3 regions of the Peribacillus sp. FSL R5-0717 genome follow, and region 1 is predicted to be linked to each of the others. Evidence: riboswitches for the same ligand, from Rfam matches in the RefSeq annotation. Region 1 holds a riboswitch; each other region holds the start of a gene.

What was found. Region 1 has a riboswitch for S-adenosylmethionine ahead of NYE65_RS18065 (methionine ABC transporter ATP-binding protein). Riboswitches for the same ligand answer to the same signal wherever they lie in the genome.
Region 2: linked by a shared signal. The riboswitch ahead of mmuP (S-methylmethionine permease) and the one ahead of NYE65_RS18065 (methionine ABC transporter ATP-binding protein) in region 1 are both predicted to bind S-adenosylmethionine.
Region 3: linked by a shared signal. The riboswitch ahead of NYE65_RS10650 (O-acetylhomoserine aminocarboxypropyltransferase/cysteine synthase family protein) and the one ahead of NYE65_RS18065 (methionine ABC transporter ATP-binding protein) in region 1 are both predicted to bind S-adenosylmethionine.

The regions. Positions count from the first base shown of each region.
Region 1 is NZ_JBBOOF010000001.1:3,746,589-3,756,948, forward strand. Features, by position in the region: gene NYE65_RS18050 (iron-containing alcohol dehydrogenase family protein) at 1-319, opposite strand, end outside; gene NYE65_RS18055 (MetQ/NlpA family ABC transporter substrate-binding protein) at 382-1,203, opposite strand; gene NYE65_RS18060 (methionine ABC transporter permease) at 1,260-1,928, opposite strand; gene NYE65_RS18065 (methionine ABC transporter ATP-binding protein) at 1,915-2,931, opposite strand; SAM riboswitch class I at 3,001-3,105, opposite strand; gene NYE65_RS18070 (MBL fold metallo-hydrolase) at 3,388-4,233, shown strand; gene NYE65_RS18075 (hypothetical protein) at 4,275-4,463, opposite strand; gene NYE65_RS18080 (YheE family protein) at 4,547-4,750, opposite strand; gene NYE65_RS18085 (YheC/YheD family endospore coat-associated protein) at 4,814-6,010, opposite strand; gene NYE65_RS18090 (YheC/YheD family endospore coat-associated protein) at 6,007-7,374, opposite strand; gene NYE65_RS18095 (YheC/YheD family endospore coat-associated protein) at 7,378-8,448, opposite strand; gene NYE65_RS18100 (YheC/YheD family endospore coat-associated protein) at 8,465-9,826, opposite strand; gene NYE65_RS18105 (DUF445 family protein) at 10,018-10,296, shown strand.
Region 2 is NZ_JBBOOF010000001.1:39,174-49,533, forward strand. Features, by position in the region: gene aspA (aspartate ammonia-lyase) at 1-1,126, opposite strand, end outside; gene NYE65_RS00160 (asparaginase) at 1,150-2,139, opposite strand; gene NYE65_RS00165 (helix-turn-helix domain-containing protein) at 2,369-2,743, shown strand; gene NYE65_RS00170 (hypothetical protein) at 3,203-3,370, opposite strand; gene mmuM (homocysteine S-methyltransferase) at 3,658-4,620, opposite strand; gene mmuP (S-methylmethionine permease) at 4,610-6,004, opposite strand; SAM riboswitch class I at 6,088-6,190, opposite strand; gene NYE65_RS00185 (flavin reductase family protein) at 6,426-7,034, opposite strand; gene NYE65_RS00190 (alpha/beta hydrolase) at 7,053-7,661, opposite strand; gene NYE65_RS00195 (ring-cleaving dioxygenase) at 7,661-8,608, opposite strand; gene NYE65_RS00200 (ring-cleaving dioxygenase) at 8,631-9,608, opposite strand; gene NYE65_RS00205 (nitroreductase family protein) at 9,852-10,360, shown strand, end outside.
Region 3 is NZ_JBBOOF010000001.1:2,169,353-2,179,712, forward strand. Features, by position in the region: gene NYE65_RS10645 (methionine ABC transporter ATP-binding protein) at 1-461, opposite strand, end outside; SAM riboswitch class I at 615-727, opposite strand; gene NYE65_RS10650 (O-acetylhomoserine aminocarboxypropyltransferase/cysteine synthase family protein) at 845-2,155, opposite strand; SAM riboswitch class I at 2,256-2,363, opposite strand; gene NYE65_RS10655 (thioredoxin family protein) at 2,509-2,817, opposite strand; gene NYE65_RS10660 (toprim domain-containing protein) at 2,821-3,186, opposite strand; gene gcvH (glycine cleavage system protein GcvH) at 3,275-3,658, opposite strand; gene NYE65_RS10670 (arsenate reductase family protein) at 3,754-4,110, opposite strand; gene NYE65_RS10675 (acyl-CoA dehydrogenase family protein) at 4,252-6,039, opposite strand; gene NYE65_RS10680 (acetyl-CoA C-acetyltransferase) at 6,109-7,287, opposite strand; gene NYE65_RS10685 (3-hydroxyacyl-CoA dehydrogenase/enoyl-CoA hydratase family protein) at 7,359-9,743, opposite strand; gene NYE65_RS10690 (YuzL family protein) at 9,950-10,084, shown strand; gene NYE65_RS10695 (proline dehydrogenase) at 10,134-10,360, opposite strand, start outside.

The DNA of each region.
Region 1 (10,360 bases):
AGTTTCCGGCCGATTTGGCGAGGTCGAGCAACTTACCGCCGCCAATGCCAATTAAGGCATCTGCACCATGTTCAAGAGCTGCCTTCTTGACGCGTTCAATTTCCGGGTCACTGCATTCCCCGCCGTATGTGAAAAAGATCGTCTCAATATTTTCTAAGGAAGGAAAGATGGGTTCAGTAACTTCCCAGGATTTTTGTCCATGAATAACGAGCACTTTACGAATGTTCCCTCTACTCAGTTTCACTTGCAGGTTTTCAAGGACATTTGCTTTACAGGCGTAATAAGCGGGGCCGCTGCGGACCTCCAGTAAGGTATTCATATTTTCTCTCCTTAATGAAAGGCCTGTTCCCGGTAAAGGGGAAGCAGGCCTTGATTATTTGATCAATTCATCCAGTCTGGTTTTCCGAATCCGGCAAATTTGTCATCGATCACTTTTTCAAACTGGTCGGATTCCACTACAGATTTAATATCCTTGGCAAATTGAGAGTCTACATCTTTTGTATTCACTGCAACAACGTTTCGATACATATCCGGCATGTTTTCTAAAACTAGGGCATCCTTGAGGTCCATTTTCGCTGCAAGAGCAAAGTTGCCAGGGACCGCCGATAGGTCGACGCTGTCTGTTGCGCGGGGCAACTGAGCGGATTCCAATGGTTTTAGCTGGATGTTTTTTGGATTTTTCGTTACATCCTTTTCAGATACTTTTAAAGGGTCGACATTTGGATCGACTTCAATCACCCCTTCATCCACCAGCACTTTTAGTGCACGTGCCAGGTTAACCGGATCATTGGGCACTGCAAGGGATGTACCGTCTTTCACTTCTTTCAATGAATTATACTTATTAGAATATATGCCCATTGGCGCTGTTGGAACTATGATAAGGTCGGAAAGCTTTAAATCATTTTCTTTAGCGAAGTTATCCATGTACACTTTATGCTGGAAAAGGTTGGCGTCGATCGAGTTGTTGCCAAGCGACTTATTCGGCTGGATATAGTCGGTGAATTCGACGATCTCTATTTTGTATCCGAGATCTTCCAGACCTGGTTTGATGGCCTCCTTAACCATATCGGCGTACGGCCCGGTAGTCGCCCCGATCTTCAATTCTTTTTTGTCTTCTGTATTTGGGGATGCATCATCGCTCCCGCAAGCTGCCAAGCCGAGTGCAAGTGCACAGACTGATAATAACGAAGCTATTTTCTTCATTTGAAATTCCTCCTGAGTAATGAAATGTATTGAGTCATTAAAAAAAGTGATTGAACCTATCGCTTGTTAACTATGTATGAAACTTTGTCACCAACCATTTGAATGAGTTGCACAAGGCAGATCAGCACGACGATCGTCGTGATCATGACTGTGTTGTCATATCGGTAATATCCGTACCGGATGGCCAGGTCGCCAATTCCGCCACCGCCGATTGTCCCAGCCATTGCTGAGTAACCGATTAGCGAAATGGTCGTTAATGTCAGTCCTTGAATGATTCCCGGTTTTGCCTCTGGAAGAAGTACCTCCTTAATGATCATCCATGGGGTGGCACCTACGGCAATTGCAGCTTCAATCACTCCTCTGTCTATTTCACGTAATGCCGTTTCAACAATCCTTGCAAAAAAAGGTATTGCGGATACGGACAGGGAAACAGAAGCTGCTCTTGGCCCTATCGTCGATCCTGTAAGTAGGTCCGTTAAAGGAAGGAGGGCGACCAAGAGAATGATGAACGGGATTGAACGGACAATATTGACTGCGAAACCGAGAGATCGATTCACGATGCCATTTTCAAAAAATAAATTCCTGGTTGTTGTAAATAGCAATACTCCAAGCGGTAAACCGATCAGCAGGGCTACTGCAAGAGAAACGCCGACCATATAAATCGTTTCAAGAAAGGCTTTATTAAGATCAGGTAAAATATTGACGATGGGATTAAGCAGTGACATGTTTTAACACCTCCACAGAACTGGAACGATCTTTTATATATTCCAATGCCGAATGAATTTGGCCGGCATCGCCAATTAACTCGATGATTAAAATGCCTAAAGGAACATCCTGGATATACTCAATTTTACCGTGTAAAATATTTCCCTTTACTGCATGGGATTGGAGAGTATCCGAAAGAATCGATTCACCGGCGGTTTGCCCTTCGAATTGGATCTTAATAATCGTACCTTCACTTTCTTCAATCAAGTGCGAAGGGAGTTCGAAATCCAGTACACTGCTAATGAATTGCTTCGTTAACTCCTGTTTGGGCTGTGAAAATATTTCATAAACGGGTCCTTCTTCAATTACCCGGCCATCCTGCATCACGGCGACTCGGTGGCATAGTTCTTTGACCACTTCCATTTCATGTGTAATCAACACGATGGTGATACCAAGCTCACTGCTTATCTTTTTCAATAACTGTAAAATCGCTTTTGTAGTGGTTGGATCAAGGGCTGAAGTCGCTTCATCACATAATAGTACAGTGGGTTCATTTGCTAACGCGCGAGCTATGCCGACCCGTTGCTTCTGTCCACCGCTAAGCTGTGCAGGATAGACATCTTTCTTATCGCTGAGCCCTACTATTTCCAACAATTCCAATACACGTAACTTAGTCGCGTCCTTCGATCGATGCGCGGCCCTTAAGGCGAACGCGACATTTTCATAAACGGTTTTTGAACTGACCAGGGAAAAGTGCTGGAATATCATTCCGATTTTTTGCCGTTGTTTACGAAGCTCTTTGCTAGATAAAGAGGTTAAATCAATGCCGTCGATAATGATATTTCCACCTGTCGGACGTTCAAGCAAATTCAAGCAGCGGAGCAATGAGCTTTTTCCAGCTCCGCTGTAGCCGACAATTCCATATATTTCACCAGTTTGAATGGTTAAAGATATGTTATCCACTCCGATAACTCGGTTTTTCTTCGAGACGTATTCCTTTCGGACTGAACGGATTTCAATCATGAGCTTTCCCCCTTAAACATTAAAAAAGCTGCCTCTATCATTCAGAAAGAGGCAGCGAAATCATATCTCGGCTTATCTTTCAGAATGCAATCATTCTGCAGGAATTGGCACCGTTCCCTAAGGGCGGTTGCCGGACATCACAGGGCCTGATCCCTCCGTCACTCTTGATAAGTAAATTATTATTTTAGAATATTTCAAGTTTTATAATATAATCTATATTATTTGTAAAATCCGGCATTGTCAATCGTTACTTTTATTTTTTTGTCATTAAATCTGGTACAGTCCGTTAAAACGATTCATGGAAAATGGGCTATTATGCAATAATCCAGCATTTTCATCGAGGCTATTCATTCCAATATTTCCTTGTCAAAAAGGTAAAGTGGTACTACATTTATTATAGAAAGTTAAAAAAAGGAAGATGAAACTATATTTATACAATGATGGGGAGGAAACCGAATGATAGAGATCAAGACGATAAATGATGTGGTTTGCGTGCATGGGACTCCTGGTGGGAACAAGGCGGGGATGAGTGTGTATGTCTTTTTAACGGATGGCCTATTGATAGATACTGGCGCACAGATTTTATTGGAAGAGCTTATTCCATTCTATGAATCCGCAGACTTCGACTCAGTGGCCCTGACTCACTATCATGAAGACCATACAGGGGGGGCTGCCTGGATACAGGAACATAAAAAGGTCCCTCTTTTCATTCACCCGATGTCGATTGAGGTTTGTGCAAAGGATGCTGAATATCCTGAATACCGCAAAATTTTCTGGGGAAAGAGAGACGCCTTTAAAGCTGAGCCTCTGGGGAAGGCCATTCATTCCCGTACTCAAACGTGGGAGCCGATTTTTACCCCAGGTCATGCAAAGGACCATATGGTGTATTTGAATCACAATAATGGCGTGCTCTTTTCAGGAGACCTTTTCGTAACCCCAAAAACAAAACTTGTCTTACGGGAAGAGTCCGTCCCGGTGATCATCGATTCCATAAAAAGATTGCTTCATTATGACTTCGGGGAAGTGTTTTGCTGTCATGCTGGGCATGTCCCTGATGGGAAGGAGATGTTTCGAAAAAAACTGGATTATCTGGAAAATCTCCAAGGGGAAATTTTACGCTTGCATTCTCAAGGGCTGACCGTTCATGAAATCCAGCAGGTCGTTTTACCGAATCGCTATCCCCTTATCGAGATATCTGGGCATGAAGGATTCAGAGCATATCATTACATCGATATTAAACGAAAATATTTTAAGTGCAAGGGAGAATGGGACTATTTGAATGCTATCCGTTTAACGGTCTGACTGATATAAAAGAGAGCTCTCCATAAGAGAGCCCACATTATTCATTTATTGACATTGGGATCTGTTTCATCATAAAAATCATGTGCTTCTTCGATGTTCTGAAGGTTAGCGACTTCATACACATTTCCGCCCGCCATTCCTTCATTGATGATACGGTCGATATCCAGGTAAACGGAGTCCTTGCCATCATATTCGGTATCCTTCAAAAATGTCATTTTTTCTTTATCCAAAAGAAATCCCTCCTAGCCTTTTCTTTAGTTTAGGCAAAGGAGTTTTTTTTATTCTGTTTAGATTTCATGAATGTAAAGGGGCTTCATTCATAAACATGGAAGATCATTAAATCATGTATCATGCTTTTGAGTTTGGTTTCATCTGTTTCGGAAGGCGGATTGGCTGTCCACTCGATGGATCCATCTTTGTGATATAAGGCTTTGACTGCCTGCTTGTTGAAATAAAAGGAAATTTTCCATCCTGGCAGATTCTTATGCAATGGTTCCCATTGAAAATGAGTGATCATATGTATTACCTCCATATATACTGTTTCTCATTCGATTATAATGGAAAACGGCAGCTGGAGGTGTTATTTTCTTTTCAGGTTGGAAAAAGTTAATTCAATGAAAAGATTTTTTAAATGCAAAAGCCTGTTTGTTTCAATTTCTTCTTCATCGAATTGCATCGGCTTTGAGTTCACTTCGTATATGAAAAGCGAGCCCGATTCGTCTTCCCCTATATCAATGGAAAACTCTCCGAGAAACCCGATCTTTTTTGAAAGTATCTCTCCGCATTTTTGGGCGACATTCGCTAATTTCAGATCCAGTTTTTTTGATTTAAGGTCCTGATAAGGAAAAAGCTTTCCGCCTCGGGGAGTGTGGGTGGTGATTTCCTGGGTTTGCGACATCCTTACCGCTTTGCCGGTCACTTTATAAAAACCTTTTTCATAATGGACGAGAATCCGGTAATCATAACGATGTCCAAAGAGTTTTTTTGGTATGATCGCCTGTTGAGCAAGATAACTCCTTTTTAATAAATCCCTTTTTTTTGTATCCCAGAAGGACGCAAAATCAGGGAAGGACTCACTATGCTTTAAGCTATTGAACAATAGGGTATCATCATCTTTTTTGATAATGGTATAAATGCCCTTCCCTTGGCTTCCTTTGCATGGCTTAAGGTATATATGCCTGTATGTCTCCAGGAAAGAATCAAGGCAATTGCTGTTTCGTAAGACCATGGTGGGCGGAAGGTGGTTGGTGAGGGATCCATCTTCAGTTAATGCTTCGAACATCACATATTTATCTATAAAACAGGGGTTGAATAGAGTCATTCGGTTATCTTTAAAATGTGTGATAAGATGTTGGAATTCCTCTGACGCCTCATAGCTCCTCCAGGGGATACGGTTATAGACGATGTCAGGGAAGGGCACTTTACATTCAATCCACTTGTTTGAAATGGAGGAAAAAAGATACCCTTTCATCGACTCGGAATGAAGGGCATTTCTTGTGAATACATACGCCAATATTCCATGTTTCAATAAATATAATGATAAGTCCCGAAAAAGGGTCAGGTTTCCACCCAAACCTGATTCCTTTTTGGGATTGGAAACAGTTAAAATTCCGACGGTAAGCATCCGGTTACCCGGAAATATTGTGATTGGAATTAGAGGTTGATTCGAATGGTTCTTTTTATAGCTGATTTCTTCTTCGGCAGAGCCGGCGAAAAGTTCCGCATTCTCATGAGTGTGGTGCCAATTTTCAGTGGGGATATCATAAAAAATGTTCATTGCGGCACTCTGATTGATTTTGTAATCGTCTGTTCCGTAAGATAAATGGCATAATCAAGGCTTAGCTTTCTGGTCAGCAATTCGAAATCCTTGAGTTTTGGATGGGAAAATATGGAACGTCCAGGCTTGGAATTGGCTTCAAACATCCAAACCTGCCCTTTTTTATCCAATCCAAAATCGAATCCTATTTCTGCGATGATGCCGTCCAAGTTCTTTTCTATACTGTCACTTAAAATCAGTGCGGCTTCCGATAGCTTTCGTTCGACTTCTGTCGCCTCATCGTCATCTCCAAACAGTTCGGCAACCGTTTTGATGACACCCCCGCTTTTAATATGGGTCGTGACGCTGCCGGCGCCGGCGATTTTTGCGGCAATCGCGGTCACCTGCCATTTTCCATTACTATCCTTGTTCGTATGGACCCGGAAATCCACTGGACGTTTTTCAGATCGAATTAATGGGATGCCCTGCTGCACGATCAGATTCTCGAGCGGGCGGTCGTGAAAAATGTGTTTAACGATGGATTCCAATGTCGAAAACCGTTGCAGTTTATTTTCTTTTGCTTCGTTTGTATAGCGGCAATAGTAAACATTCTCATGCTTATCATAAAGAATTTGGTGAATCCCTAGACCGAGGCTGCCGTGAATGGGCTTTATATAAACTTGCCGGTAATGGGAAAGAAGGGTTTCCACCACGGATATGGATTGAAATGGATACGTTTCCGGCAAATAAGGCAGTGCCCGCTCATCTGCACATAACCTTTCATTTACATCCCATTTATTGAAAAATCCGGGGTTATACCATGGTATGGTATATATTTTTTGGAATTTCTGCTTCACTTCTTTAGGTCCATCACGGTTTTCCGTCAACCGATTTGGTAGCCGATCATAGATGACATTAGGAAAAGGAAATTCATAAATGTTCCAGTCATCTTTATCAAATACATAGCCTTTGATTGTCTCCTCATCCCAATTGATTACATTCTCTCCAAAAACAAAGGGAATACAGCCTGTGGTCTTGCTAAGCGAAAGGAGCTTTGCGAAAAATTCAGATCTCTCCCCTAAAGGTTTGTTTGAAAGGCCCGTGAAGCCTGAGGAAAAGATTCCGACAAGCGGTCCGATATGGATGCTCTTGCCGTATATGAATAAATGAAGGGGAATATCGGTATGATCGAATAGTAGAGATTCCGCAAGACTTTTCGATAGTACCATTGTTTGATTGACGGCCGGGTTTTGTTTGACGATGGCAGGACATGAATGCCGTCCGAAATAAATTAATTCAATCTCTGCCAAATCTCCAAGCTCTGAAGGGTAGTAGAGAACATTGCCAGGGATAGCGGCAATTTCGGCAGGATAAGTCTTTCTCACTTCCTATTCACCTGCTTTCTGAAGCTGTTCGGCTAAATACTGGCTATACTGAAACGGTGCTCGATGAATATCTTTCATGGTCTCCGGCTGTAGTGCCTGAATGATTTTCCTACCAGGCTTCGAGTTAATGTCCATTATCCATATTTGGCCTTTTTTATCGATGCCTAGATCAATTCCCAACTCGAATAATCTTTCAAAGACAGCTTCGGTTTCAACGGGCAGGGTGCGAAGGATATGATGAATCTTTTGTTCGACAGCAATCGAAATCGTTTCCGGGTTTCTTTTGTTGAAGGTATCCAATGAAATGGCTTCCCCGCCTGTGGCAAGATTTGAAGTAATTCCGTCTTTTTGTCCCGTACGAATTCCGCGGCCCCGTTCCATCCATTGATTCTTCTTGTTTTTTTGAAGTAAAATCCGTAAATCGAATGGCTCATTATTTTGGGTGCAAAGTTCTAAATATGGCTGGCAAAGATAACGGTATCGATTTAATAAATGCTGCAGCCATTTGTTAAGCTGAGATTTGGAGGAGAATGGGCGGTCATATTTGGTGCCCTTTTTCGTCATGGAAACCAGAGTCCCGTCTTCGGTTTTTGAAAGGAGATAGATTCCTGTACCGCCTGCACCGAATTCAGGTTTGATGATGATTTTATCCAGGCGTTCCAAATGTCCTATAATATCTTCAGGTGTCGTCACTTGTACGGTTTCTGGAAAAAATGCCTGTAGGTGTGGATGGTTTTTTAGGATTTGGTACACTTCCCACTTACCAGGAAGGCCCAGTCCTAAGAAATTCGAGTTATCTTTTAACCACTCGATTTTGTGTCGCGTTTCCGTTGATTCACGGACTAAACCGTGAAAACAGCGATCATATACAAAATCAGGTAAATCAAAAGATGTGGCGATCCAAGTTTCGTTCTCGGCATCAAAACGCTCGCCCCTCACTTTTTTCAAATCCATATCAATATTTTCCGGTGAGAATTTGCAAACTTTCATATTAAATGATTCAGCGGTTTTGGCTATTTCGGTGAAGTAGTTGTTTTCATGAGTATCCGACGCGGCCATTAATCCTATTAACACGTGCTAGCAACTCCTTTTATGGATGGTTTTCGCGGTTAAGGGCAAGCATGAAATCTATGATTGATTTTACTGATGGACGAAAGGTTTCATAGTTGCCTTGAAATTTTTTCGAAGGTTTTGAATTCACTTCGATGATCCATGGATGGGTATCGGTATCCAGTGCTAAATCGATCCCTAGCTCACCGAATGAATCGTCAAGGTTCTCGACTAAGGCCTCCGCAGTGTTTTTAGCCAAGCGTACAAGCTTTTGATATATGCGGCTGGCGTCCTGAAGTTCAAATGCTTCTTTTAGAAAATCCGGCCCATTTTTCATCACTCCGCCTTGTGCAAGATTGGAAACAATAGTACCAGGATCCCCAATCCGGGCAACCATTGATGTAACTTTCCATTCAAGCTGTTCGTTCCGATGAAGCAGTATGCGGAAATCAACCTTTCTCTGATCGGTTTCGAATAGGGAAATCCCTTTTTGAAGAATGAAAGATCGTTTTCTGGAAAAATTTTTTAAGGTTTCAAACAACTTTTCATCCGTATCAGCAAAATGTACATTCTGGAGATGTCCGGATTGCTCGATTTTCCATTTTCCAGCTACTTGCGTTAATCTGCAAATATTCCTGCCTTGGCTGCCCGATGCGGGTTTAAAGTAGATTACCGAATGCTTTTCTATAAATGTCAAGAAAGGTTCCTTTTCGTTAAACAATATCGTCTCTGGCAAATTTGGCAATAGCTCATCCTCTAAGATCAGTAGTTCGTGTACATCATGTTTGGAGAGGAACCTTCCGTTGAACATCGGAATCGACCGTTCCTCCAGTTCAGTTTTAAACAGCTTGAAAGAAGGCGATTGCTCAAGTTTGCGCGAATGTATCCGGTTATAAAATACATCAGGGATGGGGAGGGGCAAGGCTTTCCAGCCACCTTGCCCTGGCAGGTAGCCTTCCACAACCCCATCTTGAAGAGACTGTAGTTTAACTAAATAGAAGGGGTTGCCTTGCTGATTACAATATGATTTCATTTCCTGATAAAATTTTTCCATCTCGCCGAATGTCCCGTCTTGCAAGGGAGTCTGGTTCATGAGTGAAGCGAAGAATGGGCCTATTTTAATTGACCTTTCATCCGCATGGTATGAGACGGAGATTGGATCGGAAAAAACGGGTAAGGATAAAATTTGGTTCATATCATATGAAAGTTTCAATGTAGGCTGGGATGACGGGAATGGCTGGACAAGTACCGGGACGGAACGGCATCCAGCCATTATCGTTACGGGTTCTCCAAATTGAAGGTCCCATTCCTCAAATAATTTTTCTTCGATAAACAATAGCGCCTTCTTTCTAGTCTCTGCGGGATTTACCGTAATGTAAACTTTCTGATGGTCAAGGTTCATAATAATTCCCCGTTTGCACTAAGTTTGATATCCTTTAATAATTAAATGATGGGCAAATGTGGATAACACATTCTATGATTTTTTAATTAGAAGGTGTCATCAAGCCTTTATTTCAAGCAATAAAAGAAGAAATTTCATGGGTGAGTTTTGGGTAAAGATACTGTTTATGGTCGTCGTTGTTGCAGTAATAGGTGGCTTCACTAATTTATTGGCTATCAGAATGCTATTCAGACCGTATAAGCCAATCCATACTTTGGGAAGCACCAGGGTTGATTCCGAAGCGGCAGGATGAGTTAGCTAAACAATTAGGCAAATTGGTGGTCGATCATTTAATCACACCAGGGAGCATTCAAAGTAAAGTCATCAATGATGCCTCTATACAGAATATGAAAATTTTCGTCCAGGCAGAAGTAAAGAAAGCATTGTCCACACAAAAAGTACTGCTCAATTGCTTGATCAATTGGGAATGAAGAATTCTTCATTTAACGCTAGAACAGCGGTTACAAACATTCATTCTCGGTAAATATGAAATAT
Region 2 (10,360 bases), 3.7 Mb from region 1:
TTGATTGCAACAAATTGAATACAAGCACTGGCTCCATTACGTTCAACTCTAGTTGTCCCGCTTCTGATGCTAAGCAAATCGTATTATCGTTACCGATTACTTGGAAAGCGACTTGATTAATTAATTCTGGCATGACTGGATTTACTTTACCAGGCATGATGGATGAACCTGGTTGACGGGCTGGAAGTGTGATTTCTCCTAATCCCGCTCTCGGACCTGAAGCCATCAAACGTAAATCATTTGCAATTTTAGACATATTCATCATACATACTTTCAATGAAGCTGATACCTCAGTGTATGCATCCGTATTTTGGGTTGCATCTACTAAATGTTCTGCTCCTACAAGCGGCAAGTTACTGATTTCAGCTAAATATGTAACAACGTTTTCAATGTAACGCGGATCTGCGTTCAATCCCGTTCCCACTGCTGTTGCTCCCATATTCACTTCATATAAATGTTGACGTGATTGACTTATTCTTTTTATATCCCGATCCAAAACGCGACTGTAAGCCTCGAATTCTTGACCAAGGCGAATCGGCACTGCGTCCTGAAGATGTGTGCGTCCCATTTTGATAACATGATCAAATTGTTTTGCTTTTTTCTTTAAAACCGTACTCATCTTGGTCATTGTTTGTAACAATTGCTCCAAAAGACGCAGTGTTGATAAATGAATGGCAGTTGGGAATACGTCATTGGTTGATTGAGACATGTTAACATGGCTATTTGGGCTAACATGTACATAATCACCTTTATTGTGTCCCATAAGTTCTAACGCACGGTTGGCAACGATTTCATTAATATTCATATTCATCGATGTACCCGCACCGCCTTGAATTGGGTCAACGATAAAATATTCATGCCACTTTCCATCGATCACTTCTTCAGAAGCTTTGACGATAGCGCTTCCAATACCATCATATAACCGTTTGGTATCCATATTCGCTAAAGCGGCCGCTTTTTTAATCATGGCCAGTGCACGAATCATTTCTTCATTGACTTTGTAACCGGTAATCGGAAAATTTTCCACTGCGCGTAAAGTTTGTATACCATAATAAACATCTGCTGGAATTTCCTTTTCCCCAAGAAAGTCTTTCTCGATTCGGTATGTTTTCTCTTCTATCAACATTTCCTCTTGCCCCTTTGTTTGTTCTAGAATGTAATGTCCTCTGCAATCGGTGTTTCCATCATTTCCTTCACTTTTTTAGGATCCTGCGTCTTCGCTAATATCCACATCAACTTAGGAACGATGGCTTCTGTATTCATATTCCTGGAACGAATGATGGCATTCTTGTTCACTTTTCGTCCCACTTCGTAAATATCCATATCTTCCCCTTCTTCTAAGCATTGGGTAGTAATGACAACGGATATTCCACATTGTACTAACTCATTCAATTTCTCTAAAATGTTTCTTCCTTGAAATGGAATACCACCGCTTCCATAACTTTCAATTACGATTCCCCGACATTGATTTTTCAGGAAATCAAAGAATTCAGGCTTAATACCGGGATGCAGCTTGACTAAAGCAACATCAGTACATAGGGAAGCATCCAACTTAGCTTCCTTATTCTTTGGTGAATGAACTGGCTTTAGATACTCAATTTTATCTTTGAATATGGTCGCAATATAAGGATAGTTAATACTTTCAAACGAATCATAGCTTTTCGTTCTCAATTTAATGGCCCTCGTACCCTGAATGACTCTGCCATCAAAAACAACATATACTCCTCCAATATCTTCACAAGCAAACCGGATCGCATCAGAGATATTCCTTTTGGCATCTGTCTTTTTAAAGGCAATCGGGACCTGAGAACCAGTAATGACGATTGGTTTCCCTAAATCTTGTAACATATATGAGAGCGCAGCAGAAGTGTAAGCCATTGTATCTGTTCCATGGGTAATCACAAAGCCATCGTAATCATGGTAGTGCTTATGGATGGATTGTGCGATTTCTGTCCAATCTTCCGGCTGCATATTTGTACTATCAATATTCATCAAAGGCTTACTATCAATCTCACACAGTAAATCCAATCCCGGTAGGTGGCCTAAAATTTCGTCAGCTTTCATTTCTGGAACAAGTCCATTTTTTCCTTCTAACGATGCAATTGTACCACCTGTAGTAAGCAACATCAACTTCTTCATTTTTGATTTTAACTTTTCCAATATACTACCCCCTAATAAGCCTCCCTGTTTCACTATCATTCTAATATCTCAGAAAAGGATGTTTCCGCTGTAAATGTTCATGTAACGCGTACAACACATGTAATTATAGTCATGTTTCATAGTGAAATCAAGCGAAAGTTATTCATTACGCGTACACTTTTTTCAATATGATGTTATAATGGATTTATATAAAAGGAGAGTAATAATAATGATTTTAAATAGATTGACTACATTAAGGAAGTCCAAAAGATGGTCTTTGCAATATACCGCTGACAGGCTCGGAATCGCCAAAAGTACCTATGCCGGTTACGAATCGGGCCACCGCCGCCCTTCATTAGAAACGATTAATTTATTGGCAGGCTTATATGATACCTCAACTGATTACATTCTGGGTCGAGTAGATTATCAATCTAATGATATGGATAATGAGTCGCCTCAAGTCATGGAATTAACGGATTTACCAGATATGAAGCTAGCTGTAGATGGAATTTCCCTTTCTGAAGAGGAAACGATTCAATTTATCGCTTTTATTAGAGCTAAACGGGAAGTGGAAATAAATCGCGATAAACAAAATGAAACATAGCAGACATTGAGTTTAAACTGGTATTGGGTAAAAGAACCGTACTTCATCAGCAGGTTCTTATACTGCCTGACATGTTCATTATAACTGTAATATACCGCGGCTTTAATCAATTAGGATAGGTCGGTTCGCCCATTTTGACGGTTGCACGTAATTATTTCTGTGTTTAGAAATTTAAATTTCATTAATTATTATATAGAAGATAGTCGGTTTTTTTAAAAAAGTCATCCATTTTCATTTTCTGTTGTCCTCTTTAGACTTATTTATTTTCCCTCTTTATCTATTTGCAATGAAAGAAAAAACATGGCAAAGATCATGGTTTCCCCCGGTGAATTAATCAAAAAAGAAGCAACATGAAGTGAGCGTTATGTCTTAATTCATGTGCTTCTATTATTGGAATCCTTAAAGAAATGGTAAATTCCTCAATATAATGTCTCAACAGATATGCTGCATTTCCATATTTTAAGGCATTTCATCTTCTTTTTCCCTATTCTTGAAAGCTTCATGAGTGACAATATCCTCAATCTGTTCATACTGGCGGCTGTGTTCCTTCTCTTCGCTAATTCTATTATTGGGTAAATTTCCTGGATGTCCTTTTTCTTTATGATTAAAATTTTTACCACGACTCATAACTCATTCTCTCCTTTCCATTCATTGTTTGTCTAGTTTTCCCAAGCACGAAAAAAATATGATTTAATTTCTCTTTTTACAGTTTTTGCAAAAGGGTTGTTTTACCTGTAATTTCCAGCTTATTTCTGAAGTGTCAAGAAATTAATAATTCAATCCTTTCAAATTACTCGAATCTGAATAAAGAGCTCAAAAAAAAGAACAGGAACCGCCAAATTCCTGTTCTTTTTGTTTATAGGTTTCCCGACTACTTACATATTTAATAACAATATTTTTGATAACAAAAAAGGCTAGGAGAACGTTACCACGGAAGGTCGCCACTTTCTTGAAATGCCCGCAATATGATGAGGAGCGGTTCTGCAACATCCTCCAATTATATTTGCCCCCGCATGGTGCCAATCTTCAGATTTCACATCGAGCCTATTACATGATTCTGGACCATGCCATGTTTTAGTTTCTGGATTATATGATTCACCGGAATTCGGATAAACGATAATTGGTTTATGCGTGTTTGCACGCAACACCTGTATGGCTTCCGTGATAACTGATACAGGCGCACAGTTGATGCCAATTGCGGCAATTTGCTCACTGTCCCCAAACAATCTGGCACACTCCTCCAGCAATGTGCCGTCACTAATCGCTTTTTCATTTTTCAAAGAAAAGGACAGCCAAGCATAGACTTCTGGATAATCTTTCAATAATGAATGTAATACTTTTGCTTCTTGCAGGGAAGGAATCGTTTCAAATGCTAAAATGTCAGCTCCTGCTTCAATCAAAGCTGATATTCGTGAGCGATGAAATGCCGCCAAAGTTTCATCTGAAACACCATAATTCCCGACATACTCTGAACCATCTGCAAGATAAGCCCCATAAGGTCCAACTGATGCAGCAACCAATGGCTTAGGTCTAATCGTTTGAAATTCTTCCTTCCAAAATTCATCTCTTGCTTTTCTTGCTAGTAAAACCGTTTTCCTGATTAGATCCAATGCCTCTTTTTCTTGTATTCCGCGGAGGGCGAAACCTTCAACCGTTGCTTGATAGCTTGCCGTTATCGCACAGTCAGCACCAGCTCGAAAGTAGTCAGAGTGCACCTGGTAAATCACTTCTGGATTTTCAAGTAATACACGTGCAGACCACAGGGGATCGTCCAAATCACACCCATGACTTTCAAGCTCTGTAGCTAAAGCTCCGTCCAAAATCATAACTGAATGACCTTGTAAAATTGCTTCAATTGGGTTAATTTTATTTTTCATGGTCTACTCCTCTTTTCTTTATGGTTTGTGTCAGATAATAACTTCCATAGCAAAACAAAATAAACGGAATGCCACAATATAGTGCTATTCTTTGTGTAGGATCAAATGCAATTCCTATGCAAGAAGCAAGACATAGCATAAATGAAACGATTGGAACGAATGGATATAATGGTGTATGATAAGCCAAATCATTAACTGAGTTTCCTTCGTTTATATATCGTCTGCGAAATAGAAACTGTGACGCGCTAATACTCATCCAAACTATCACCACGGCTAGTCCAGAAATGGATACAAGCACTATATAAACAGTATCCGGCGCTATAATACTCGAGAAAAGTGCTAAAACACCGCCCAGCATACTGAAAAGGACTGCATTCAAGGGAACACCCCGTTTTGTCAATTTTGCAAATATTGGTGAAATAGTTTTCTTATCTGCAAGTGACCAAAGCATCCTGGATGAGGCATATAGTCCTGAGTTCGCAGCGGACAAAATGGCAGTTAATATAACAAAGTTCATAATATCCGCTGCATATGGCACTCCAATTCGTTCTAGAACGGCAACAAAGGGGCTCTCTAATACGCTTGCATCCGAAACAGGCAATAATGCGGATAAAACAACGATGGTACCTACAAAAAAGATAATCAATCTCCATAATGTCATACGGATTGCCTTTGGAATCGTTTTTTCCGGATTCACAGTTTCTCCAGCTGCAACTCCGATCAATTCAGTTCCAGAAAATGCAAAATTCACCGCGAGCATCGTCATTAGAATGGCAAAAGCACCATTTGGAAATAAACCTGCACTTGTAACATTGGAAAATAACGGAGCTGATTGTGCGTTAATCATAGGAATGAAACCTATCATTGCCGCAGCTCCCAGAATAATGAATATTACAATAGCAAATACCTTTATAGACGCAAACCAGAATTCGGATTCAGCGAAAAACTTAACGGTCCACGCATTTAATGCCAAAACCAAAATGGCAAATAGAGCACTCCATATCCAGACACTGATTGATGGAAACCATCGCTGCATCAACAATCCTGCAGCCGTGAATTCCGAACCTAGTGCAACAGTCCAGGTTAGCCAATACAACCAGGCTACTGTATACCCTGTCCCTGGTCCGATGTATTTGGCTGCGTAACTATGAAACGCACCTGTCTCGGGCATATGCACAGATAGTTCACCTAGACATAGCATGACTAGATAAACCACTAATGCACCAATCAGATACGAAAGGATGGTTCCGAACGGACCAGCCTGTTGAATCGTATAACCCGAACTTAAGAATAAACCAGTTCCAATCACCCCGCCAAGCGATAGCATTATTATATGCCGTGCTTGCATTTGCCTTTGAAAATCATGCTTCCTTTTGTTATCCATTCTTACTCTCCTTAATCTTGCATCCAGAAAAAACGAAAACGCACTCTAAAAAAGAGTGCGTTACTGACAAATAAACACGTACGGTCTTATCTATCAAGGTTTCACCCCCTGGAATTAGCACAGTGTCTTTGTAGACCTGTTGCTGAGGTTTCATAGGGCCAGTCCCTCCACCTCTCTGGATAAGAAATTATTTTTTTATAACTGTATCAATCTATGAAAAATTTGTCAAGTTTTGTTTCGGAATGTAAAGACTTCCTTTTAAATGCTAACGATCATGGCGTTTGCGGCATTAATATTAAAAGGTTGCTTATTTTTGGAACAGGCGCTAAGCGTATTATAATGGCAAATAAAACTAACCGGGGTCATTTTGGTCTTAAAAATGGCAACATCTTAAAAGATGTCGCCATTTTTTACTTTTTCCTTAAGGACGTTCTATTTCAAATAATTCCCCTAGTTTTGTATAAGAATGACCTGCTAATCTTGCTACAGGTTTTAGCCCATTCGGGTCAATACGGCCATTATGGTAAATATCTTGCTCTATATGATAGCAGACTATTTTCCCTATCAGTAAATCACAACCAGGTTCATTCTTGGAACCTGCCAATGGAATCGATTGCTCTAATGTACATTCAAAACGTACCTTCGCTTCTTCCAATCCTGGTACGGATACCCTATCACTAACAGCCAGCGTGAAATTAGTAAGACCCAATTCACTTTCTTCAGATGGGAGTTCCTTGGCCGTTCGATTTGCATCGGCAACATTATTTTCGTCAGTGATATGAACAACGAACTCACCTGTTTGAATTGCATTTCGGGCTGTATCCTTTGAAACTCCTTCTTTCCGTTGAACAGAAATGGAAATCATCGGAGGATTTGAACTGACTATGTTAAAAAAGCTGAACGGTGCTATATTGATTGTACCGGTTTCGGATTGTGTCGTAACCAGCGCTATAGGTCTCGGTATAATGCTTCCAGTCAAAAACTTATAATTATCCCGTTCAGTCAGACTTTCAGGGTTAACAGAAATCATCTTCATTCCCTCTCATTCTTATAAAAAGTTCTTTTGAAACCATGAACCTGCTGCATCAACCTCTGAACGTGTTAACTGATGACCATAATTTTCCCATTGAACTCCAACTGTTGCGCCAGCTTGCTGTAAAAGTTGATTAAGTTCTTCAGTTTCTTCTGCCGGGCAAATCGGATCGTTTTTACCTGCAGCAATAAATACAGGTATATCTGAAAGGGACGGCAAAGCGATCCCTCGTCTTGGAACCATTGGATGATGAAGAATTGCTCCTTGTAAGGCCCCCTCGTAATGGAACAGCAAACTTGCAGCTATATTTGCACCATTGGAATAACCTAATGCCACCACTCTGTCACGGTCGAAGTCATATTTTCCGGACGCTGATTCCAAGAAGTCATAAAGCTCCTTCGTTCGGAAAATCAAATCCTCTTCATCAAAAACCCCTTCAGCTAACCGTCGGAAAAAACGGGGCATTCCATTTTCAAGTACATTTCCCCGTACGCTCAGTACGGACGAACCCGGTGAAACCATTTCGGATAATGGCAAGAGATCTGTTTCCGTTCCTCCAGTGCCATGTAAAAGCAGTAGTAACGGAGCTTCTGGATTACTTCCTTTTTGAAAAATATGTTTCATCATTTATCCTCCTCTAGTACTCTCGGCACTGCCGGCAGTAACGTTTTTTCCATAACTTCCCGCTTTTCTTCCAACCATGGCGGCAGCATTAATTTACTGCCCATCGTTTCCTTCGTTTCATCATGAGCAAAGCCAGGTGGATCTGTGGCAACTTCAAAGAGTATGCCTCCATCTTCCCTGAAATAAATCGCATCGAAGTATTGTCGGTCTGTAAAGGGTGTCACACCATAGCCATGGTTACCGATATGCTCCCTCCATTCTTTATGATCTTCATTATCGCTCGCACGCCATGCGATGTGATGGACAGTTCCCACTCCGATTTTACCGTTTGGTAAAACCGTTTTTTTAACATCGATCAAATTTCCGATATCCGATGTGGATTTGAAGCGGATGAAATCGCCCTCTTCCCCAACCTTTTGAAGGCCCATCACTTCCTCTAATAGTTCCATCGTTTTGATCGGTTTTGACGTCAATAATACAGCTCCGCCGAAACCCTTGACCGCCTTATCAGCTGGTACACCGCCGAATGACCACTCGCTATTTTTACCTTCTTTACGCTCAACCAGTTCAAGTTGCAAACCATGTGGGTCTTGGAACTCAAGATATTCCTCACCGAAACGTGAAACCTTTTCAAAGTCTATATTAAATTTACCTAAACGATTTTCCCAGAAGCCCATTGAACCCTCCGGAACTGCATATGTTGTAATTCCCACTTGTCCGGAGCCAATTGTCCCTCGGTATGCCTCAGGCCAAGGAAAGAACGTGATGATTGTGCCCGGTGAACCGGATTCATCTCCGAAATATAAATGATAGGTGCCTGGATCATCAAAATTAACGGTTTTCTTCACCATACGCATTCCCAATACTCCAGCATAAAAATCCACATTCTCTTGAGGATTGCCTACAATTGCGGTTATATGATGTATCCCTGCATTTTGCTTTTGCATGCCGATTACTTCCTCCCTTTGATTAATTAGTTGATTTTGTATTAAGTGGTTTTAAATTCGATTCAATATCCTTTCTTTTCGATTCCAAAAAAGGTGGCAGGGCAAGGTTCTCACCTAGATGCTGCTCAGCTTCATCCACTTCAAAACCAGGTCCATCAGTAGCTAGTTCAAATAATATGCCATTCGGCTCCCTAAAATAGAGTGAACGGAAATAAAAGCGGTCCACATATCCCGAATTCACGAATTTCGATTCACTAATCTTTTCTACCCATTTTCTCAATTCTTCTTCATCATCCACCCGAAAGGCAACATGGTGTACTCCACCCCTCCCCAGCCTTTCCCGAGGTATGTCATTCCTTTCTTCAATATGGAGTTCTGCTCCAGTTCCTCCTTCACCTGTCTCGTAAACGACTATCGGATTTTGCCCGCTGATTGCGGATGGGTATGTGCCTGATTTCCTGAACCCCAATACCTCGATAAGAACACTTTCTGTTTGTTCAATATTGGGTACTGTGAGTTTTACTGGTCCTAATCCAAGTATGGAAAACTCTTGCGGGACTGGGCTTCCATCCCACGGAAATCCTCCATCAACGCCGTTATTATCCTGATCGGAAACCAGAAGAAGCCTTTGCCCTTCAGGATCTTTAAAAGAAAGCACCTTTCTTTCAAAACGGCTCGATATTTCATCGTGCTCAACATTGAATTCCACAAACCGTTTTTTCCAATATCCTAGCGCTTCATCATCCCGCACCCTTAAAGAAATTTCTGAAATGCTATTGTTTCCCTCATGAGTGCGGGCAGCATTTGGAATTTCAAAAAACGTCAATTCCGTACCCGGTGAACCAATTTGATCTCCATAAAATAAGTGATACACACGAACATCATCTTGATTCACCGTTTTTTTGATTAATCGCATCCCTAAGACTTTTGTGTAGAATTCAAAGTTATTTCCCGCTTTTGCTGTAATCGCTGAAACATGATGTAATCCTTTTAATTCCATCCGTACCACTCCTATCTTTATAAATCTCCCCTTACGGAGATGAATTAATCCGCTAATAATATCTCGAATTCAAGGCATTTAACCTAACATAATACTTTTAATGCAAATATCTTGATTTAAAGATAAACGACAGGGATAAAATTGTCAACCATTTTCATTCAAATAATTTCAACCGGATTCACTTATCATAAAATAAAAAATACAGGCCAAAATAAATCGGTATAAGAATGGAGGTTGTGATATATGGTTAAAGATTTTTTTAGCGCAATTGAAGATAGACGCTCTTATTATTCCCTTAGCAAGGAACATGTTGTTCCTGATAAAAGGATTAAGGAAGTTATCGATCATGCCGTTCAATACTCCCCTTCCGCTTTCAACTCCCAAAGTGCCAGAGTGATTGTATTAACTGGTCAAAGCCACGACCAATTATGGGATATCACGAAAGAAACATTAAAAAAAGCAGCCGATGGCAAAGATTTTACAAAAACGGAAGAAAAAATAAAATCATTTATAAATGGTTATGGAACGGTTTTATTCTTTGAAGAACAGGCCAAAATAAATAGGCTACAAGAACAATACAAAACGTATGCCGAAAATTTTCCGATTTGGTCGAACCAATCTTCTGCCATTTTACAATTTGTCGTATGGACTTCCTTGGAAATTGAGGGGTTTGGTGCAAGCCTTCAGCATTATAATCCTTTAATCGATGACGAAGTGAGAAAGACATGGGATATATCACGAGATTGGAAACT
Region 3 (10,360 bases), 1.6 Mb from region 1:
ATTCCCACCCTTTGCTTTTGCCCTCCGCTTAATTGCGAAGGATAAGCCTTTTCCCTGCCTTCAAGTCCGACTAACTTGATCAATTCGTTCACACGCTTGGTGCGTTCAGGTTTAGAAACTCCTGCAATTTCCAACGGGAAAGATATATTCTCCTGAACGGTCCTTGACCATAATAGATTGAAATGCTGGAAAATCATGCTGATTTCTTGACGGGCCTTACGGAGCTGAGCCCCTTTAATTTTTGAAATTTCCTTTTCAGCCACCACAACGGATCCCTCTGTCGGTGTTTCCAATCCATTGAGCATTCTGATCAAAGTACTTTTCCCCGCTCCACTGTAACCGATGATCCCGAAAATCTCGCCTTTATTTATTTCAACATTCACATTATTTACAGCCTTGATCGTCTCACTGTTTCCTTTTCCTGTTCGGAACAGCTTACTGACTTTCGTCAATGTAATCATTAACCCTCACCTCTTTTATCCAATAAAACCTATGAACTTAGTTGATTTCTCTACATTATTAGTCTGTTTCTCCTATCATGTAAAAGTTTTCCCAATTAAAATAGAAAAAACCTTTCTGCATGAGCAGAAAGGCAGGTGAAGAAACAGGCCTTCCTCTCATCTTCCAAAGTGATTAAACTTTGTGTGAATTGGCACCTTTCCAAGGAAATCTCCTTGTCGGTTGCCGGGTTTCATCGGGCACATCCCTCCACCTCTCTTGATAAGAGCTAATATATAGAATATTTGTACATCATTAAGTTCTTTAGTATGGAGAAATTTTATCATAGATAAAAAAGGAGCGCAATGTATATTATTTCTAGTACAAGAATGAACAGGAACTTTGCTTAAAGCGTTTTGGAAGTCAAGGAGACGATTTTCGTCGCCTTTTCAATTGCCTGCTCCAAATCTTCTATTAAGTCGTCTACATTTTCAATCCCAATCGATAAACGGACTTGATCGGCACTTACACCCGCTTTCGCAAGACCCGCCTCATTCAATTGTTGATGGGTCGTACTTGCTGGGTGGATGATCAAGCTCTTCGCATCCCCTACATTCGCCACATGGGACCATAATTCCACCGAATTGATAAGTTTTGCCCCAGCTTCGCGATTACCTTGAATCCCAAATGTGACGACAGATCCAGCTCCCTTTGGCAAATATTTATCCGCAAGGGCTTTATCGGGATGATCCTCATCACCAGGATGTGAAACCCAGGTCACGGCAGGATGGTTTTTTAAATATTGAATGACAGACTTGGTGTTTGATAGATGCTCTTTCATCCTTACATGCAGCGTTTCAAGTCCAAGCGTAAACTGGAATGCACTTTGGGCACTTAGCGCAGGGCCCAAATCACGGAGTAACTGGACCCGGGCTTTCGTTATGAATGCGGCAGGGCCAACTGCCTCGGCGTATACCAGACCGTCGTAACTTGGGTCAGGCTCCGTGAAGCCAGGATAGTTCGGCGAGTTCCAATCGAATTTCCCTCCATCCACGATGACACCGCCTAGCGTCGTTCCATTTCCAAGAAGCCATTTTGTAGCGGAATGGATGACAATATCCGCTCCAAAATCAATTGGTCTGCAAAGATACGGTGTCGCGAAGGTATTATCAATGATTAAAGGTATGCCGGCTTCGTGGGCGATTTCCGCTACCGCTTCAATATCGAGCACCCTCAAACTTGGATTTCCTATCGTTTCAGCAAAAATGGCTTTAGTTCTTGGTGTAATCGCCCTTTTAAAATTCTCAGGGTCATCGGGAGAAACAAACTTCACTTTGATCCCATATTTAGGAAGAGTGTTTTCGAAAAGGTTATACGTACCGCCATATAATGTTGAGGCTGAAACAATCTCATCCCCTGCAGCAGCGATATTCAGGATTGAAAGTGAGATGGCGGCCATTCCGCTTGCCGTTGCCAATCCGCCGATACCGCCTTCCAATAAGGCCATTCTTTCCTCAAAAACACTGACCGTGGGATTATGAAGCCGTGTATATATATAGCCATTTTCCTTTAGGCCAAATAAATTCGCTGCATGGTCGGTGTCCTTGAACAAGTATGCATTGCTTTGGTAGATAGGAACGGCACGGGCACCTGTTTCATCAGCTTGCAGACCGCCATGAACACTCAATGTTTCGAAACGCAACTTTTTCTCTGACATATAATTTCACCTTTTTTCTATGGATTTAGTTGGATTTATATGAAATCTGGCTTTTTATAAACAAAAAAACCACTTCTATAAGAAGAGGTTTCAAGAACACACCTCATCTACCAGAGCCAACACTCTGCTGGAATTAGCACCGTATATAAAAATTTATACCGGTTGCCGGGCTTCGTCGGGCCAGTCCCTCCGCCACTCTTGATAAGAACTATTAAATTCTGCCATTACTTAATTCAAAATATACCATTTTAGATTAAATCAGTCAATGAATTGTTAGAATATTCTTTGTTTATTTCCTACTCTCATTCAAATGTCAGCAACAAAGAAAACCAACCGCGGTTCTGATTGGTTTCCTAACTGATTTCCTTAAGCAATCCGTACAAATAAGGAACGGATTGAAAGGCATATATTTTCTTGTGCAGCTGCCCTTCTTTGAAAAGCAATAAGCAAGGAACACTTTCGATTTCATATGATTCGGCAATTGCTTGGATATAGTTCATATTCATTTTGCCTGCCTTCAATTCGGGAAAAAGCTCCAAGGATATCGTCAGCATCTTGGAGGCCACCTGGCAGGTTCCGCATAAAGGTGTATATAAATATAAGCAAAAGGTTTCCCCATTTTCAACAGCAAGCTTACACTCTTCTTCTTTCCATTCCTGCATCAATTAGTCGTTCACCCTTTGACTTAAAAATTTCATTTTCACATTCATATTGGCAGATAGGAGCACAGTTGCGATATGATGTTCGGGTGAGCTCTCCACTTCTTTGTACATTTTATTAATATACAGGTGGTTCGCTTCCGGCATTTCCCTTCGGAACTGCTTCCGCAGCTTTTCTCCTGATTCATCTGCGTCAAAAAGGAGATAAACATCACGGCCCAACAATTCATCCACTAATTCATCCAGCTTAGTTAATGATATGGTCCCATTCGTACATCTTATTTCCACATCTTCATTTAAAACGGAGGCAACTTTTCTTTTATCGGAACTGCCTTCTACAATGATCACTTTATCGAATTCGCCCCACTCCATGCCATCACTCCATCTCACGAATTATGTGCGCAACTCACCCAAATGAAAAAGAGAGCAGGCCTTTTCAGTCCCCCCTCTCCTTTCTTTTTTAACCGTTGATTAAACTCTCATACTCTTCAGCGCTCATCAAGTTTTCAATATCACTGCTATTAGATGGTTCAAGCACGACCATCCATGCCTTTTCATAAGGAGACTCATTTACATATTCAGGGTTGTCACTTAAATCTTCGTTCACTTCAACAACCTTGCCACTGATAGGTGCATAAAGTTCAGAAACGGTCTTAACGGATTCAACGCTTCCAAATGGTTCGTTCGCTTTCAATTCATCGCCGATTTCCGGAAGCTCAACGAATACGATGTCCCCTAGCTCGGACTGTGCGAATGCCGTAATTCCAATGCGCACTGTTCCATCTTCCGTTTTGACCCATTCATGTTCTTTAGTGTAACGAAGTTCTTTTGGTGTTGTTGTCATAATTAACCCTCCATATGTACATCTTATTTTATCTATTCCATTATAAGGTAGATTGTTTGTTTAAGTAAGGAATTAACCAAATATTTTGTGAAATTTCAGTTCCAAACCTGTTCGAATTGCTCTTCTTTGAATCCTACCGTCACTTTGGTGCCATCCGTAACAATCGGCCTTTTCAGAAGCATGCCATCTGTGGACAATATATCAAGCATCTCTGCTTCAGAAGCTTCTTTCAGCTTATCCTTTAAGCCCAGCTCCCGATATTTTTGACCGCTAGTATTGAAAAACTTCTTCAACTCCAAATTGCTGTTTTTATATAGTTGTTCTATTTCAGTTCGCGAAGGGGGATTATCCGCTATATGGATCGCTTCATATTGCAGTTCATGATTATCCAGCCACTTCTTCGCATTACGGCATGTACCGCATTTTGGGTACCAATATAATGTTAAGCCCATCATTTCACCACCTATCAATAGAATACCCGTTTTTACCACGCAATACAACGAAATGTCTTTTGAATTTCCAATGCGATTTCATCAAAGGAAATAAAGGGAATGCCTTTACGGGCATTCCCTTTACGGATTCTGATTCATTGCTTAAAGAGCATATTTTTCCGTTTCGATTACTTTGACGGATGCTTCGCGTTTTTTCGCAATGACATTGATCGGAGTGTGTCTTGTCAGCTTACGGAGCGACGAAAGCATGATGCGAAGAGTATCGCCTGTTTCCACTGCAATTAACGTTTCCTTTGCATGCTGTTCTATTTCATTGAAAGCTTCCTGAACGAAGATTTCAGTGTAAAGCACTTTTTGTTTGTTCTTCTCAAGACCTGTAGCTGCAATTGCTTTTTCCGTACGCAATACCACGGATTCAGCTGCATAGGCAAGGGATGCGATATCAGCAATGTTGGAGAGGATTTCTTGTTCTTGATCAAGATTTTTGCCATATTTCTGTGCCGCAAGCCCAGCTGCCAGAATACCGATTTTCTTAGCGTTCCTAACAAGCATTTTTTCTTGTGCCAGTGGCTCATCGCCAGGTTCTTCCGGCATCATCATCATTAATTCCTCTTGCAGGCCTTGAGCTTTTTGAAGTAGCGGCAATTCCCCTTTAAGTGCTTTCTTCAGGAATGTTCCCGGGACAAGCAATCTATTGATTTCATTTGTACCTTCAAAGATTCGGTTAATACGGGAATCGCGATATGCTTTTTCAATTTCATACTCCTGCATGAAACCATAACCGCCATGAAGCTGTACGCCTTCGTCCGTAACGTAATCCAAAACTTCGGAAGCAAAGAATTTATTCAATGAACATTCAATGGCATACTCAGCGATTGCAGCCGCCATTGATTTCCCATCTTTCACTTGCTCATCCGTCAATTTGCTTTGTCTTTGATCATAAAGGCCAACCGTACGATATACAGAACTTTCTGCTGCATAAATTTTAGCTGCCATTGTTGCAAGTTTTTCTTTCGTCAAGTTAAAATCGGAAATTTTCGTTTTGAACTGTTGACGTTGATTCGTATAAGCAGCTGTAATCTCAAGGGCACGTTTGGATCCGCCGACAGCACCGACACCTAATTTATAGCGGCCGATATTCAGGATATTGAAAGCTATGACATGACCTTTTCCGGCTACACCCAAAAGGTTTTCGACTGGTACATGAACATCTTCGAGGATTAAAGTACGTGTAGATGAGCTTTTAATGCCCATTTTCTTCTCCTCAGCCCCAGTTGATACGCCTTTATAATCACGCTCAACAATGAAAGCGGAGAATTGTTCGCCGTCGATTTTGGCGTATACACAGAAGACATCTGCAAAACCTGCATTTGTAATCCATTGTTTTTCACCATTTAAAATATAGTGTGTTCCTTCTGCATTCAATTTCGCTGTCGTTTTTGCTCCCAAGGCATCTGAACCTGAGCTTGGTTCCGTTAAGGCATACGCAGCAATCTTCTCACCCGTTGCTAGTAAAGGAAGGTATTTTTTCTTTTGGTCTTCATTCCCGAATAATACGATTGGCAAAGAGCCGATACCTACATGTGCACCATGCGTAATTCCGAAACCGCCTGCAAGTGCCATTTTTTCCGTAATCAATGCCGAACTGATTTTATCGAGACCCAATCCGCTGTATTCCTCAGGAACATCAGCACCAAGTAAACCGATTTCACCTGCATGCTTCAATAATTTAACGGAACGGTCAAACTCATGGTTTTCTAAATGTTCAACCTGCGGCAGAATTTCATTCACTACGAATTCCTCGGAAGTTTTGGCAATCATTTTATGCTCATCAGAATAATCTTCCGGTGTAAACACTTGATCATACGTAATATCTTCTATTAAAAAGGCCCCGCCTTTAATGAGGTTATCTGTAGTTTGATTGGACATGTTATTTCCTCCTATGTGTTTAAGATAGTAAACCCGCCGGAAGCATGACAGCTTCCGGAAGGGGTCGGATTACGCCATTAATTCAAACACTCCGGCAGCACCCATCCCGCCGCCGATACACATTGTCACGACTCCGAACTGTTGGTTTCTGCGCTTCATTTCATGAAGCAGGCTTAATGTCAATTTTGCTCCCGAACATCCTAGTGGATGGCCTAAGGCGATGGCTCCGCCATTTACATTGACAATCTCTTCATTCAATCCAAGCTCACGAATGATTTGAATGGATTGGGAAGCAAAGGCTTCATTCAATTCAAATAAACCAATATCCGATAATTCAAGACCGGCTAGCTTCAAAGCTTTAGGTATGGCTGCAATCGGTCCGATGCCCATAATTTCAGGCGGTACTCCTGCTACAGCAAAGGAACGGAACTTACCCATCGGTTTCATCCCCAAGGAAGAAGCCTTTTCCCCGTCCATGACCATGACCGCGGCTGCACCATCACTCGTCTGTGATGAATTCCCTGCTGTTACGGATCCCGTAACGGAGAATGCAGGTCTTAATTTTTTCAGCACTTCAGCAGTCGTTCCTGGACGAACGCCCTCATCCTGTGTAAAAGTAAATGATTTTTCCTTTAACTTAAGATCTGGCCCCACTGAACGAAGGGTAACGTCAACCGGTACGATTTCATCGGAAAACTTTCCTTCTGCAATGGCCTTAGCCGCCTTCTGATGACTTCTAACAGAAAATGCATCTTGATCGTCACGGGAAATGCCGTATTTTTTGGCAACGGCTTCAGCAGTGTGACCCATCCCCATATAATATTCCGGTGCCGTTTCCGCTAGTCTCGCGTTCGGACGTGTTACATGGCCCATCATTGGCAAAAGGCTCATGGATTCCGCTCCGCCCGCAATGACTGTATCACTTTGGCCGAGCATGATCCTTTCCGCTCCATATGCGATACTTTGCAGCCCGCTTGAACAGTAACGATTAATCGTTATGGCCGGTACTGTATAAGGCAATCCTGCCAATGCTCCAATGTTACGCGCCATGTTCAAGCCTTGTTCCGCTTCAGGCATTGCACAACCGATAATCAGGTCATCTATCGTTCCTTCATAATTCCCTGCACGCTTTAACGTTTCCTTTACGACAAGAGCCCCTAAATCATCAGGGCGTACACTAGCAAGAGAACCTTTTTTCGCTCTTCCTACCGGAGTCCTTGCTCCAGCTACTATTACCGCTTCTTTCATGAGGATCCCCCTTACTCATTTTTAAGCTATCGATCTATTGATCTCGTTTTGGCCATATCTTCATCTATTCATCAATTACGGAGTGGTTTACCTTTAACGAGCATGTGCTGCATCCTTGCCTGGGATTTCGGAGTCGAAATCAGTTTTAGGAATGCCTGTTTTTCCAGATTCAAGATATACTGTTCCTCTACTTCCGTGCCAAATGGGAGTTTCCCCCCTGCCAGGACGTATGCCAGCTCTTTGGCTATGACAAGGTCATGTTCAGATAAAAATCCTGAAAGGCGCATGGATTCCGCCCCTAATAGCAGTGCGGCATATCCAGTTTCACCTACGACAGGGATCTTTGTGCGGGCTGGAGCGGTATAGCCTTGTTCATGCATAGAAAGTACCGCCTGTTTCGCATCATATAGCTGATGATCTGCATTCACGCTTATTCCATCAGCTGAATTAAGGAAATTATTCCCTCTCGCTTCCTCGGCGGAGGTCGAAACTTTTGCCATGGCGACCGTTTCAAATACTTGGTTGGCCACTTTCTGTAAGTCGAAGTCAACGCCCTTCGGCATATTCCTCAACGTCTTCACATAAAGTTCTTTAGTCCCGCCGCCGCCTGGGATCAAGCCGACACCAGGTTCCACCAGTCCCATATACGTTTCAGTCGTTGCCTGGATGCGCGCTGCCGGAAGGGACACTTCAGCACCCCCGCCAAGTGTCATATTAAACGGGGCAACCACTACAGGAACTGCACTGTACTTAATTTTAAGCATCGCCTGTTGGAATTGGCTGATGACCATATCGAGTTCAAAAATATTGTCATCCTGCGCTTCCATCAGCATCATTGCAATATTAGCACCGACACAGAAATTCTTTCCTTGGTTTCCGATGACCAGGCCTTTAAAATTCGCTTCCGCTTCGTCAACCGCGGCATTGATCATTTGTATGATATCCAGACCGATTGCATTATTCGGCGAAGTGAATTCAAGCAGAGCCACTCCATCGCCGATATCGATCAAGCTTGCGCCACTGTTTTTCTTAATTACGCCTTTTTGCTTCTTGATCGCTTTAAGATTGATCACTTTAGGATTTTCGACAAGCTCTTTATATTCACCATTATCATAATAGTGAACTATGCCATTTTCTTCTTTATAGAATGACGTGATGCCTTTAGCGAGCATATCCTTCACCCATTGCGGAACGGCGATGCCTTCCGCTTCCATTCTGGCTGCCGATTTTTCTACACCTATCGCATCCCAGGTTTCAAATGGGCCTGTGGACCATCCAAATCCCCATTTCATCGCTTGATCGATCGCCACGATGTCATCCGCGATATCCCCAAGCAGCTGGGCAGAATACACAAGCGCCGGATTCAGGACATTCCATAGCAATTGGCCGGCACGGTCTTCACTATAAATAAGCGCTTTCATTTTATTTTCCAAGCCCTTGGCCTGTTTAGCCATTTCGATGGAAGGCGTTTTTAATCTTTTTCGTGCAGCATATTCAAGGGTTTCGGGATTCAGTTCAAGGATTTCCTTGCCTTTTTTCAAGAAGAATCCTTGTCCTGACTTGCTTCCAAGCCACCCATTCTTAAGCATTTCATTCATGAAATCAGGTATCTTGAAAACTTCTTTTTCTTCTCCGTCCACCTGGTCATAAACGTTTCTGGCAACATGTGCAAAGGTATCCAATCCAACGACGTCAAGTGTCCGGAAAGTGGCGCTAGTTGCCCTTCCAATCAACGGACCTGTAACCGAATCGACCTCACCGACACTGTATCCGCCTTTTTGCATTTCCCGCAAAGTGACCAATAAACCATAAGTTCCAATGCGGTTTGCGATGAAGTTGGGGGTATCCTTGGCTTCGACAACACCTTTTCCAAGAACATCTTCGCCAAATCGTTTCATATATTCGAGCACTTCTGGAGAAGTTTCCTTAGTAGGAATGATTTCCAACAATTTAAGATAACGCGGCGGATTGAAGAAGTGAGTTCCCAGGAAGTGCTTTTGAAAGTCCTCCGAACGTCCTTCTGCCATCGCTTCGATTGAAATTCCGGATGTATTCGATGAAACGATGCTTCCTGGTTTACGATGCTGATCAACCTGGGCGAATACGCTTTGCTTAACCTCAAGCTTCTCAACGACCACTTCGATGATCCAATCGACATCCTTTAAACGACTTATATCATCTTCCAGATTTCCAGCCTCGATCAACGCGATGTTTCTCTTAGCCGAAAGCGGAGCTGGTTTCTGTTTTAAAAGTTTCGTAATCGCCGTTTGGCTGATGCGATTACGCACTTGTTTATTATCTAATGTCAGTCCCTTTTTCTTTTCATCCTCAGTGAGTTCACGAGGTACAATATCCAATAATAAAGTCGGAATGCCGATGTTAGCAAGGTGTGCAGCAATCCCTGATCCCATAACTCCTGACCCTAGAACAGCAGCCTTTCGTATTTGTCGAACCAAGTTTATATCCCCCTTACACAATTTATTGAATGAATGCTCATTCATTTTTAATTCAAAAAAATTTTGAATATTTTTTCTTATTACTAATATAGAATATATTTGGAAATTCCGCAATGATTAAACAGGAAAAAATATTTTTTTCTCCGCATTCTTTCGGTTATTTCTCCTCCGTTCAGTAAAAAATAACCGGGCAGGAGGTGACTTATATAATGAAGCGTAAAGATAATCCTTCTAAAGCAGCCGTGAGTGCAGCAAGTGTTAAAGGCAATGCCGGCCCTGGCGCTGAACGTCAACATGGAATCAATAAAGTGAACAGCCAGAACAATCAGTTCAAAAGATAATCCTTCTTGATTTGAGCAGCCGTCCCTTTTCCAGGGCGGCTCTCGCTTCCTATTTCTTGAATAGGCCTTTTAAAACGAAAGCAATATTGGCCGGCCTCTCCGCAAGGCGGCGCATGAAATATCCATACCAATCCGTACCATAAGGAACATACACCCTTACCTTATATCCTTCTTTAGCAAGTTCAAGCTGCTTTTCAGTGCGGATGCCATATAACATTTGAAATTCAAATGAATCCCGGGGTATTCCCTGATCTTTGACTAGGTCCCTCGTATAAT